Linked DNA regions of Candidatus Puniceispirillum marinum IMCC1322. The protein of the gene in region 4 interacts with the protein of the main gene of each other region in a pairwise test. Links are inferred from orthologs where the notes say so. Each region holds a gene or a part of one and is shown on either strand. Other genes may lie near its edges.

The links.
Region 1: the proteins of secA (region 4) and secB interact in binary tests that used the Escherichia coli proteins (3 or more experiments, as listed by UniProt). The link is inferred for Candidatus Puniceispirillum marinum IMCC1322 from one-to-one orthologs.
Region 2: the proteins of secA (region 4) and SAR116_RS11765 interact in binary tests that used the Escherichia coli proteins (3 or more experiments, as listed by UniProt). The link is inferred for Candidatus Puniceispirillum marinum IMCC1322 from one-to-one orthologs.
Region 3: the proteins of secA (region 4) and secG interact in binary tests that used the Escherichia coli proteins (3 or more experiments, as listed by UniProt). The link is inferred for Candidatus Puniceispirillum marinum IMCC1322 from one-to-one orthologs.

The regions. Positions count from the first base shown.
Region 1 is NC_014010.1:1,803,576-1,806,687, reverse strand. The notes cover bases 1-2,911. They hold secB (protein-export chaperone SecB), read right to left. Parts: upstream 1,757-2,911; coding sequence 1,244-1,756; downstream 1-1,243. Other genes in these bases: SAR116_RS08435 (Tim44/TimA family putative adaptor protein), read left to right, coding at 2,636-2,911; SAR116_RS08440 (FxsA family protein), read right to left, coding at 1,935-2,504; dnaQ (DNA polymerase III subunit epsilon), read left to right, coding at 439-1,206; coaE (dephospho-CoA kinase), read left to right, coding at 1-401. Also shown: more of SAR116_RS08435, read left to right, coding at 2,912-3,112. UniProt on the Escherichia coli protein: One of the proteins required for the normal export of some preproteins out of the cell cytoplasm. It is a molecular chaperone that binds to a subset of precursor proteins, maintaining them in a translocation-competent state.
Region 2 is NC_014010.1:2,508,636-2,511,832, reverse strand. Bases 143-3,138 are described here. They hold SAR116_RS11765 (YbgC/FadM family acyl-CoA thioesterase), read right to left. Parts: upstream 1,878-3,138; coding sequence 1,407-1,877; downstream 143-1,406. Other genes in these bases: ruvA (Holliday junction branch migration protein RuvA), read right to left, coding at 2,941-3,138; ruvB (Holliday junction branch migration DNA helicase RuvB), read right to left, coding at 1,878-2,930; tolQ (protein TolQ), read right to left, coding at 560-1,285; tolR (protein TolR), read right to left, coding at 143-560. In the rest of the region: SAR116_RS11780 (cell envelope integrity protein TolA), read right to left, coding at 1-110; more of tolR, read right to left, coding at 132-142; more of ruvA, read right to left, coding at 3,139-3,197.
Region 3 is NC_014010.1:210,239-213,328, reverse strand. Bases 202-3,090 are described here. They hold secG (preprotein translocase subunit SecG), read right to left. Parts: upstream 1,858-3,090; coding sequence 1,546-1,857; downstream 202-1,545. Other genes in these bases: SAR116_RS01030 (peptidylprolyl isomerase), read left to right, coding at 2,940-3,090; tpiA (triose-phosphate isomerase), read right to left, coding at 1,937-2,680; SAR116_RS01045 (CTP synthase), read right to left, coding at 202-1,408. Also shown: more of SAR116_RS01045, read right to left, coding at 1-201. UniProt on the Escherichia coli protein: Subunit of the protein translocation channel SecYEG. Overexpression of some hybrid proteins has been thought to jam the protein secretion apparatus resulting in cell death; while this may be true it also results in FtsH-mediated degradation of SecY.
Region 4 is NC_014010.1:2,123,356-2,126,719, reverse strand. What follows is about bases 32-3,194. They hold secA (preprotein translocase subunit SecA), read right to left. Parts: upstream 2,863-3,194; coding sequence 232-2,862; downstream 32-231. Other genes in these bases: SAR116_RS09870 (peptidylprolyl isomerase), read left to right, coding at 3,157-3,194; SAR116_RS09880 (DUF1178 family protein), read right to left, coding at 32-170. Also shown: more of SAR116_RS09880, read right to left, coding at 1-31; more of SAR116_RS09870, read left to right, coding at 3,195-3,364. UniProt on the Escherichia coli protein: Required for protein export, interacts with the SecYEG preprotein conducting channel.

The DNA.
Region 1 (3,112 bases), 320 kb from region 4 along the record:
TTCTTGAACATCATCGGCATAATGCCACCCCATTCGTGGTGCTGGATATACCGTTGCTGTTCGAAACGGGAGCCGATAATATGTGTGATTATGTGATTGTCACCAACGCCGCTGCCGATGTGATCGAACAACGCGCTTTGTCACGTGCTGGCATGAGCGCCGATAAGCTGGCAGGCATTTTGCAAAACCAGATGCCCGCTGCCGAAAAAATCAGCCGCGCCGATATGGTGCTGGATACGGATATTCCGATCGCGGACACGCGTGCCCAGCTGGAAACGTGGCTGACCCGTATTGGATTTGATAGGGATCAGGGATTTGAAAACAATCGGGGCTTAGAAGATGATAGCGGCTTTGATAGCGATGTGGTGCCATGCGATAAACATCAGGCCAAACGTCTATAGCCCCAAGTCTGTTGATTTATAGTTAAAAGGATAATTTATGCGCGAAATCGCTCTTGATACCGAAACCACCGGCATAAACCCGCGAGATGGCCATCGCATCATTGAAATTGGCTGTCTTGAGTTGCTGCATCACCTGCCTACCGGCAACAAATTGCATATTTATATCAACCCCGAACGCGAGATTGACGAAGGCGCGGTCAAGGTTCACGGGCTGACCAGTGCATTTCTGGCCGATAAGCCGTTATTTGCCGATATCGTCGATGAATTTCTGGCGTTTATCGGGGGTGATCAGATGGTGATCCATAATGCGTCTTTTGATATGGGGTTTCTGAATGCCGAGCTAGCCCGGCTTGACCGGCCAGTTTTGCCGATGGATCGCGCGGTTGATACCTTGATGATGGCGCGCAAGAAATTTCCCGGGGCGCAAGCCAATCTGGATGCGCTATGCCGTCGTTTCGAGATTGATAACGGGCATCGTGATCTGCATGGCGCCTTGATCGATGCTGATCTGCTGGCCTCGGTCTATATCGAATTGCTTGGTGGCAAACAGCCAGGTCTTGGTTTGGATAATGGCACCGGATCAGGGGCCAGGTCGCGGGCAGGTCCAGCTGGGTCTGCCGGGTCTTTAGGGTCAGCTGGTTGGAGTGGTTCGGATCATGGTGCCGAAACAGCCAACGGAACCGGGCATTTTGCCATGTCTGAGACCGCGATCCGCCCGATCCGGACGCATGCGCCAAGCCCAGAAGAACAGGCAGCGCATGACGCCTTTCTTGATGGTATGGAGAATCCGATCTGGCGGCAATAGACGCTACAGGTACTATCGTTGCGACATTGCCTGGGATTTAGTGAACTTCGCCAGCCTGCGCTTCTTCTTGTTGGCGTGCCAGATTATGCTGATAAACAGCGACGAAATCGACAGGCTGGATATTCAGCGGCATGAAACCTCCGTCGCGGGTCATATCGGATACAATGGCGCGGGCAAAGGGAAATAGCAAACGCGGCGCTTCGATCATGATCAGCGGGTTCAGCTCGTTTTCGGGGGTGTTTGGCGCGGAGACAAGACCTGCATAGGTCAGATCAACCAGAAACAAAGCGGTGTCATCAGCCTTGGCTTTGGCTGTCAGGTTCAGCAACACTTCAAACTGGTCTTCGCCAATCATTTTGGCGCCAACATTGACGCCAATTTCGACATCTGGCTGGGCGGTATTCTCAGTTAGAACATTTGGCGCATTCGGATTTTCAAAAGACAGATCCTTAATATATTGCGCGTGCATGATAAGCTGGCGCATTGCCTGGGTGTTTTCGCCAGCGCCGTCGGCAGCGGCTGAATCTGTGGTTTTTGAATTATTGGCCATTGGAATCTCCGGGTTCGAATTATATCGTCACGCTCTGGGTTATAACAGATCAGGCTTGATTTTGGGGTGGCGCATTAGGGCCGTCGGTTATCGTAAAGGCCATCTAGCATGAATAAGGGGCTGGCCGCAAGATGTGACACCTATGATGGCTGGTCTATTGAGTCAGAGTAGATAGTTGTCAGTTTAGCTTCTTATCTGATTTTTTGGTCTTTGATCCCTGATCCGGGGTCTTGTCTTCGGCTTCGCCTTCGATGATGTCATTATCATCCCAGCGATGCCGATCGGATGTCGATGATGGCTGCCGATTCGTTGCCCCAAAATGTGCCCCAAAATTTGAATTATGATCGTTTGAACCCGCCTGCGCTGTGCCGGCATAGCTGGTGAAGCGCGCACTTTTACCAAGCCGCGTCGCCAGCCACAGGCCAGCCACTGTGCGGATACCAGGCAAAAATAGCGCCAGACCAATGGCGTCGGTGACATAGCCTGGCAACAGCATCAGAACCGCCCCACATAATAGGCCGATACTATCAGCCACTGATTTGATCGGCGGACGCCCCTGCGCGATATCGGTGCGCAAGCTGTCCATGACCGCGCGTCCCTGGCTTTTCAGCAAGGAAATACCGATCATGGCGGTGACAAAAACACCAAGAATGGTCAGCACAACGCCAACTTCACTACCGATAACAATAAAGGCGCTAATTTCGATCCATCCCCAGATAAAAAAGATCAGCAGGATGATTAAGTTCATTTTATTCCTTTGCGCATTTTTGTTCCTTTTGGGCATGATTTTACCCTATTAAAGCTGGAAACTGGATTTTGTGATACACATATGTCATCTATAGAAGATATTTTCTAGCCTAATGACATATGAGATGACATATGAGCTTTCTCAAAAGCACAGGAGACAACGTGCCCTATATCGATATTATCATTTTTGCGGTCATTGCCGTGTTGCTGGTTTTGCGTCTGAAATCGGTGCTTGGTCAGCGCACGGGATTCGAACAACCGCAGGATAAAAAACCTATGCAGGCCGCCAATGACGGGGATGTGGTGCCCTTTCCCAGTAATAAGGATGAAACCGGTGCGTTAAATGGCCATGGGATTGCAACGCTACGCAAAGCCGATCGCAATTTTACCGAAGCGGCCTTTCTGGGCGGTGCGACACAAGCCTTCGAGATGGTCTTGCGCGCTTATGCCGAAGGTGATCTGGCACAGCTGAAGCGGTTGCTTGGCTATGATCTGTTGCAAAGCTTTACGCAGTCGATCCAGAAGCGCAACGCGAATAAGGAAAGCCTGACGATTGACCTTGAGAACATCAAGGAAGCCAGCATCCTGAATATCGCCGTTGTTGATTCG
Region 2 (3,197 bases), 390 kb from region 4 along the record:
ATCGGCTGTTCTTCGGGAAGCTTGCGTTTGATAGACGGCAAGCCAACCGCAAACAATACCGCTATTGCGATATGCAAAGTTACTGAAATTATGACCGGACGAGACGTCATATAGAGTGATCCAATTTTGATCTATTCCTGTTCGGGCAGCCGCGCGACCAGTGCTACTTTCTCGAAACCAGCTGATTGAATGCGACCCATAACCCCAAGCACATCGCCATACATTACCGATGTATCACCACGCACAAAAATACGCACCGCCGGATTGGCTTGCGAAATGGCTTTCAAACGAGGAATCAATTTGTCGGATTCGATCATTGTTTCCTGCAGATACAGTTCGCCATCAGCCTTAATTGACACAACCAGAGGCGCCGCATCTGCATTGATGCTGCCTGCCCGTGTTTTTGGTAAATCAACTTCCACACCAACAGTCAGCAACGGGGCTGTCACCATGAAAACAATCAACAGCACCAGCATAACGTCAACAAAAGGTGTGACATTGATTTCACCCATCGGGCGATGTCGTCCACCTCTGCCAGATCGCTTTACATTTGCGCCCATTAGTTATCTCCCTCGTCAAGCTGACGCCCAAGCAAAGTGCTGAATTCCTGCGCAAATGTTTCTAGACGCGCGCTGTGTCGCTCAAGATCACCTGCAAATTTATTATAGGCTGTAACGGCTGGTATCGCGGCAGCCAGACCAAGCGCGGTTGCGAACAACGCTTCGGCAATGCCGGGGGCAACAACGGCAAGCGACGTGTTTTTGGACTCGGCAATCGACTGAAAGGAACTCATGATACCCCATACCGTTCCAAACAGACCAACAAAAGGCGACACCGAACCGATCGAAGCCAGAAAATTCATGCCACGTTCAAGTCGCTCCATCTCACGGGTGATGGTGAAATTCATCGAACGCTCGATCCGGCTGACCAGTGATGCCCTCAAATCCGAGCGGGTGCTACTGGCCAGGCCACGTGCTGATGCGCGCCGCCATTCCCGCATGGCGGCAACAAAAACCTTGGACATGGATCCTTCTGCGTCAGGGCCGGTATCATCGTACAGCTGATCAAGTGACCCACCTGCCCAGAAGGCATCTTCAAATTGCTGGGCAAAGCGGCGTTCACGACGCACTGATGAAATCTTTTCAATAATAATTGCCCAGCACCAGATTGAGGCCAGCACCAACAAAAGCATAACAAATTTGACCAATGGGTCGGCAGCAAGGAACAAGCCCCACGTGCTAAGATCCGACGCTGAACTGGTAACGGTTAAATCGGCTGAATTCATTAATTTCCCCTGTTCTCACCCTAACAGTGATATTGATAGTCATAGATTAAGTTCTGATTTTGTCAGCTAGCTAACTAACACCAACTCTCACATAGTCTTTCATCATGGCTTAGTGCATTGCCTATTCGGTTAAAGTCAGCTTGTTTATAATCGCCTTTGAAATCTTTTCAGGTTTTGTTTTCCGGTTTTCGTCGAATGTTACAAAGACTATGTCCACGAAAAGTCGGGCAACAATGTGGCGATGTGCATTATTATTTATAATTTGTTGTAATTTAAATGAGGCACCACGCATTTTGATAAGCTTTGTCTCAACACAAAGCAGGCTGTCATATGGGGCCGCTTGCAGATAGTCGATCTCAATATGGCGCACCACAAATCCCTGACTCTGCTGTGCAAGCAAGCTGGGCTGATCCACGCCAAGAAGGCGCAGATAGGCTGACCGTGCGCGCTCGGCAAACGCTAGATATTGCGCATGATAGGTAATACCACCTGCATCGGTGTCTTCATATTGAACACGCAAACAGTACCCATGAGTATCACCCTCAAGCCAGCCATCAAGATGTTGTTTTTGTTGCTCAGGCACATTCATCATTTAATGATCATCACCATTTTCGTCATCGGCCTGCAACAAATCAAGTTGCTGCGTTGCCGACGCTGGCGGTGTGATGCCCAGATAGGACCAGCCACCACTCGACAGGCATCGACCGCGCGGCGTCCGCATCAACAGACCTGTTTGCATCAAATAGGGTTCGATTACCTCTTCAAGCACGTCGCGTTGTTCGGACAGAACCGCCGCTAATGTTTCAACACCAACCGGCCCGCCAGCATAGGACTCAGCCAGACATGACAGGTAACGACGATCCATTGCGTCAAGACCTGCCGCATCGACTTCGAGACGATGAAGCGCTGTGTCAGCAATCTCGGCTGTGACCCTGTTATGCCCAGCCACCGCCGCAATATCGCGTACCCGCCGCAGCAGACGTCCCGCAACACGGGGGGTTCCGCGCGCCCGGCCTGCAATCTCGCTGGCGCCATCTGCCGCCAAATCGAGACCCAGCTTTACAGCCTGCCGATGTAAAATCAGCGCGAGTTCATCTCGGGTATAAAATTGCATCCGCATCTGGATGCCAAAGCGGTCACGTAATGGCGTTGTCAATAGACCAGACCGCGTTGTTGCACCAACCAGGGTAAAGGGCGGCAAGTCAATCCGAACAGACCGTGCAGACGGCCCCTCACCGATAATCAGATCAAGCTGAAAATCTTCCATCGCAGGATACAGCACCTCTTCAACCACAGGGGCAAGACGGTGAATTTCATCAATAAACAGAACGTCACGAGGACGCAGATTGGTCAGCAAGGCTGCCAGATCACCAGCACGTGCAATGACCGGCCCCGACGTGCCACGAAAACCAACCCCAAGTTCTGACGATACAATCTGGGCAAGCGTTGTTTTGCCAAGCCCGGGAGGGCCATGCAACAATGTGTGGTCCATCGCATCGCCACGATCACGCGCCGCATGGATAAAGGTTTCCAGATTTTGCCGGCCATTACCCTGACCGATAAATTCGCCAAGCGACGTTGGCCGCAACGCATTATCGCCACGCTCGACATGATCCGGATTCACAAGGCGTTCATCTTCATTCATCTAAACGTTCCTAGCCCCCGATTTCGCGTAAGGCGGCAGCGATTAATCCAGACAGATCATCTGCGTCGCCAGCCTGCTGTACCCGAAGCAACGCTGCATGTGCCTCAGATCGTCCGTATCCCAGATTTATCAGAGCCGACAATGCGTCACCCATCGCGCTTGCACCAGGCAAATCTTCGCCGCCTGTAACGCCAGATATATTGATTGTAAGACCATCACCAAGCGACGGGAAGCGGCCAATTTTTTCAGCTAGCTCATTCACAACAC
Region 3 (3,090 bases), 1.9 Mb from region 4 along the record:
AACGATGCCGGTGCCGCTCATTGATAAGATGCTCGCCATAGAGCTGGCTGGCGAGCGAACCTTCGGTGAGCAGACATTCATAAGCACCAAGCCGCATTGTACCGCCTAGATCATCCTCGGCACTACGCTGTTCCTTTGCGTTACCTGAAGTCCATTCGGTCATGAGACCAACAAGTGGAATTTCAGTTTCACCAAATTCGCTTGATCCCGCACCTGTCATGCCGCACAGATTCCGCGCTGTCTCAAGTACGGCCATCTGCATGCCAAAACAAATACCAAAATAGGGAATATCGTTTTCTCGAGCAAATTGAATGGCGTTTATCTTTCCGGTTGATCCGCGCTCGCCAAAGCCACCTGGCACGAGGATGCCGCTAACATGATGAAGCGACTCAACTGCCGCGCCCTCTTGCTCAAATAGTTCCGAGTCAATCCACTCGACATTGACCTTGACGCCATTGGCAATACCACCATGGGTTAACGCCTCACCAAGCGATTTGTATGAATCCTGTAACGAGGTGTATTTGCCAACAATGGCGATTGTCACCTCGCCTTCAGGATTAGCAACGGTGTCGCATATGGTCTTCCAGCGTTCCAGTGGCGGTGCAATGTCTTCAAGTCCGAAATGCCGCATAACTTCACGATCAAGACCTTCGTCGTGATAGGCAAGTGGTACCTGATATATATTGCTTACATCACGCGCCAGGATAACCGCCGATTCGCGGATGTTACAGAATAGGCCAATTTTGCCCCTTTGTTCTGCTGGCAGATCATGTTCCGTCCGGCACAAAAGGATATCAGGCTGGATGCCCACCGATTGTAGCTCTTTGACCGAATGCTGGGTTGGCTTGGTCTTCAACTCGCCAGCTGCCGCAATATAAGGCAGTAAGGTCACATGCAGAAAACAGGTTTGTTCGCGGCCTAGCTGGTTACCTAATTGCCTGATGGCCTCAAGAAACGGAAGTGATTCGATATCACCAACGGTACCGCCAATTTCACAAAGGATAAAATCTTCATCATCGATATTAGATAGGACAAAGTTTTTAATGGCATCCGTCACATGCGGAATAACCTGAATTGTCGCGCCCAGATAATCACCCCGACGTTCCTTCGCCAAAACATCCGAATAGATGCGGCCAGCCGTGACATTGTCGCTTTGCTTGGCATGAACGCCTGTAAACCGTTCATAATGTCCCAGGTCAAGATCTGTCTCGGCACCATCATCGGTGACAAACACTTCACCATGCTGCGTTGGCGACATCGTGCCAGGATCGACATTCAAATAAGGGTCAAGTTTACGAAGGCGAACTTTGTATCCGCGTGCCTGCAACAAAGCAGCAAGAGCGGCCGCGCCAAGTCCCTTTCCAAGGGACGAAACCACACCACCAGTAATGAAAATAAAACGAGGCATGGACAAATTAAATACCCTATAGAACGGCACTTGGTAAGTGCCAAAATCACCATTTGGGTCAATAAAATTTAATTGTTAGGATTGACAACTAACTTCGTGACTATTTTGACGATGAAATCACCAACATTCACGCATGTCTATTTGTCAGTTGGAACAGCTGGGCCACTTACAGGTGCAGGTGTGTTGTTGATAACATCATCAACAATCGACACTGACTCTTTGCCAGCACCCGCCATGATCGCAAGAATGATCGAAGTCGTGAAAAATCCTGCAGCCAGAACGGTAGTCACACGTGTCATAAGATTTGCCGTGCCGCGTGCGGTCATAAAACCACCGCCTGAACCGCCGCCACCGATGCCAAGACCACCACCTTCACTTCGTTGCAATAGAACAGCACCAACAAGGCCAAGGGCAATCAAAATATGTATGGTTAAAACCAAGGTTTGCATCGTTATTTTCCTGCATCAACACTTAATGGCGCGGTTATAGGGCGAAATCGCGATTATTTCAACAAAATACTCATAATCGCTATGCAACATTAGATGCGGCCGCGCAAATGGCCTCAAATCCATCAGCATCTAGGCTAGCACCGCCAACCAATGCCCCGTCAACCGCTGGCAATGATAGAATTTCAGCAGCGTTGCCGGGCTTTACCGAACCGCCATAAAGTACCGGAATATGAGTATCACCCCTGTTCGGAAATGCCGAGGAAAGCCAACTGCTAATGTTTTCATGCATTGCCGCAATATCTTCTGATGATGGCACCAGGCCGGTGCCAATCGCCCATACGGGTTCATAAGCGACAATCAACCTAGCCGGATCCATAGCCTTGGGAATCGAGCCTTGTAATTGCGCAAGCACAACGGATTCGGCATTACCAGCTTCCCGATCATTGCGGGTTTCGCCAACACAGATCATGACATCCAGATTATGCGCAAGCGCTGCATTGGCCTTGGCCATGATAAGTGCATCATCTTCACCATGATCGCTACGCCGTTCAGAATGCCCGACAAGAACCATTGTAGCACCACTGTCGCGCAGCATGAGTGCCGAAACATCACCCGTATGGGCACCAGACTCGGCGGTGTGGCAATCCTGTCCACCCAGCGTTATGTCACTTTGCGCCAGCCTTATTGACATGGGGATGATATAGGGATGCGGTGCAAACAAAACACGCTTTACATTGCCAAAGGAAATACCCGCAAGGCGGCTAGCTAACATACCAGCCGTTTCAAGGTCAGGATTCATTTTCCAATTTGCTGCTATAATCATTGGTTCAATTCCATTTTTTAATCATCACTAAACGATGTTAGCGTAACAGTATTTTACTGTAAAAGGCTTGGGAAATGTTGAAAAGCCCACTAACATTACCAAAATCAAGCTGTTTTTATGCAGTATTGTTCAAATCAAGTTGCCGATAGGCACGTCAGCAAGTATTAATGGGACAAGTTCAACAATAATGCGTTCATGCGGGGCGCGGCTTGCTGTATGGCATGGTGCATCCCTAACCAACTAAAAGATAGAGATTAATATGCTTCAGGCCATGCGTAGCGGCGCTAAATCCCCCATAATGAAAGCCTTCCTTGTGTTTCTTGCAGGCGGTTTCGCGCTCTGGGGCGTCGGCGACATAACAACCGGCTTGATCGGCGGTAGTGATAAAGCTGTTTCAGCTAGTGAAGAAA
Region 4 (3,364 bases):
ATTTTCGGGCTAGCCAGGCTCGGCGTCATGAGTGCCTTTTTAACAGATGTGATTTCGCAAACAGGACATGCAATATCACCCGACGCTTTTTGATCATCATAGGCGCCGGCATTCTGGAACCAGCCTTCAAAGCTGTGTGCATTTTCACATATCAGTTGATATTTTATCATTCACTTGACCTCGCATAGATCAAAGGCAATCCGATGACATTCATACTCTATTCTAGCCTGATTAAATCTTGCCATGGCAATGTTTATATTTTTTACCCGAACCACACGGACAAGGGGCATTTCGTGCCACTTTCCCTGATGGCATAGATGTTTGTGAAGACGGCGTATTGCCCGTAGCTACAGCTGGCGCCGCCTGGGTCTGGGCTTCGCTATCTTCGTCTGGTTGGCGTAATTCGACATGCGCCAGCACCATCGTTGTGGTTTCACGTAGGCCTGAAAGCAACTGTTCAAACATATCAAAAGCTTCACGCTTATATTCATTCAGCGGATCCTTTTGCGCATAAGCACGTAGCGAGATACCCTGTCGTAGCTGATCGAGACGCAGTAAATGCTCTTTCCATTGCTGATCCAGCACCTGAAGCAGTAGCGATTTTTCTGCCATCCGCATAACGTCTGGGCCAAGCCGAACAGCTTTTTCAGCCATATATTTATCAGCTTCTTCGATTAGGCGTTCTTCGATTTCGGGATCGGCAATGCCATCTTCTTTGAACCAGTCTGCCGCAGGCACGGTCAGGCCAAGCACCCGCTGGGCGTCGGCGGCCATCTGATCGGCATCCCATTGATCGTGATAGCTTCCTTGCGGAATGGCATTGGCGACAATCGTCGCAACCGCCTCACGCCGCATATCGCTGACAGTGTCCTGCACATCGGCAGCCCGCATGATTTCCTTGCGCTGGTCAAAAATAACGCTGCGCTGATCATTCATCACATCATCATATTTCAACAGCTGTTTACGAATTTCAAAATTGCGCGCTTCGACTTTGGTCTGGGCTTTTTCAACCGCTTTATTGATCCAGGGGTGAATGATCGCTTCGCCTTCTTCAAGCCCCAGCTTTTGCAGCATCCCATCCAGCTTTTCAGATCCGAAAATACGCATCAGATCATCCTGCAAAGACAAAAAGAATTTTGACGCGCCCGGATCACCTTGACGACCCGTACGGCCACGAAGCTGATTGTCAATCCGCCGTGATTCATGCCGCTCGGTACAGATCACATAAAGACCGCCAGCAGCAAGCGCCTCGGCTTTCAGCGTTTCAACCTCGGCGGTGATCGCCGCCGTGTCTTTATCGGCTTTGGCGCTATCGGGTTTGACCTCGGCAGCGATCCGCATTTCCAGATTGCCACCAAGCTGGATATCGGTTCCACGACCTGCCATATTCGTAGCAATCGTTACCGCGCCCGGCACACCTGCCTGTGCGATAATCCTAGCTTCTTCTTCATGAAAGCGCGCATTCAGAACCTGATGCTTGATTTTTTTGCTGGTCAGAACTTTCGATAGAGACTCGGATTTTTCGATGCTGATGGTACCAACCAGAACGGGTTGGCCGCGCGTCTGGCAATCAATGATCAGATCAATCACGGCGGCGTCGCGTTCTTCACCGGTGCGATAGACTTCGTCGTCATGATCGATACGCTGTATATCGCGATTGGTCGGTATCGCGGTCACATCCAGATTATAGATTTCGGAAAATTCGCCTGCCTCGGTCAAAGCTGTGCCAGTCATGCCAGCCAGCTTTTCATACATGCGGAAATAATTCTGGAATGTAACCGATGCAAGAGTTTGATTTTCAGCCTGAATTTCAACTTTTTCTTTAGCTTCAATCGCCTGATGCAAGCCATCGGAAAAGCGGCGGCCATCCATCGCGCGTCCGGTGAATTCATCAATGATGACCACCAGGCCACCTTTCAACATGTAATGCGTATCAAGCTGAAACAGCTTATGCGCTCTTAACGCCTGATTGACATGGTGAAGCAAGCCAACATTGTTGATATCGTATAATGTGCCTTCTTCGAATGCGCCTGCCGCCTTCAACAACACTTCGGCATGTTCGATACCATCTTCGGTTAGCGAGACAGAATTACCTTTTTCATCAAGGTCAAAATCGGTTTCGATCAAATCCGGGATGATCGCATCTGCGATTGTGTAGAGCGCGATATTGGTTTCGGCTGGCCCCGAAATAATCAGCGGGGTTCGTGCTTCATCAATCAGGATCGAGTCAACCTCGTCAACAATGGCAAAGTGATGGTCACGCTGAACCATGTCCTCAAGCCGGAATTTCAGATTATCGCGCAAATAATCAAAGCCAAACTCATTGTTGGTGCCATAAGTAATATCAGCATGATAGGCAGCACGGCGCGCATCGTCATCCATACCGGCAACAATACAACCAACGCTGAGACCTAGCTTTTCATAAACCTTGCCCATCCAAGCAGCGTCACGCGATGCCAGATAATCATTAACCGTAACAACATGCACGCCCTTACCATCAAGCGCATTCAAAAAACTCGCCAAGGTCGCAACAAGCGTTTTACCTTCACCTGTTTTCATTTCGGCAATCTGGCCATTATGGAGCGCTATGCCACCCATGAGCTGAACATCAAAATGACGTTGGCCAAGGGCACGTTTTGCCGCTTCGCGCACCAGTGCAAACGCCTCGGCAAGCAAACTTTCTTTATCGGTACCAGCTTCGACCTGGGTGCGCAAATCTTGTGCCTTGGCTTTTAGGCCCGCATCATCCAAATCTTCAAAACTTGTCTCAAGCGCATTAACCGCTTCAATCTGCGGCATGAAGCGCTTCACTGCACGATCATTCGAGTTACCAAACAGGCTTTTTGCCAATGAACCTAACATCTAAAATCCTCCAGCCAGGCGGCTGTTCTAAAATAGGCACGAGACCTAAACCAGGCTCTTTCGCACACTCATGGACATAGGCATAGACAGCCGTTTTGTCAATCAGAACGCCCTTTATAGATCAATTAGAATCATGTGGCTGCAAAGCTATGCTTGCAGTATCTTCCTGCCTTGGGTAACACTGTTTGTGTTAGCCTGACCGTGCGGCTTACAACGCTTTTTTCGGTTAGGATGTCTATGGTTTGTAAAAGCTATTAGCCCCAAGTTTAAAAAAACACTCAGAAGGTCTGTTCAATGCAAGTTATTCTCCGTTCATTTTGTGCGATTTTGATGCTTATCTTTGCCACTATGGCACATGCTGAAAGCCGTATTTCAGTTGCCACTGTCAATGGTGAAACAATCTGGCTCGATCAGGTCATGCAGGCAGCCGAAGGATTACCCCCAGAATATCGCAACAAGCCGATGCAGGACTATTTTGGCGATATTGTAGCCGATATCATCG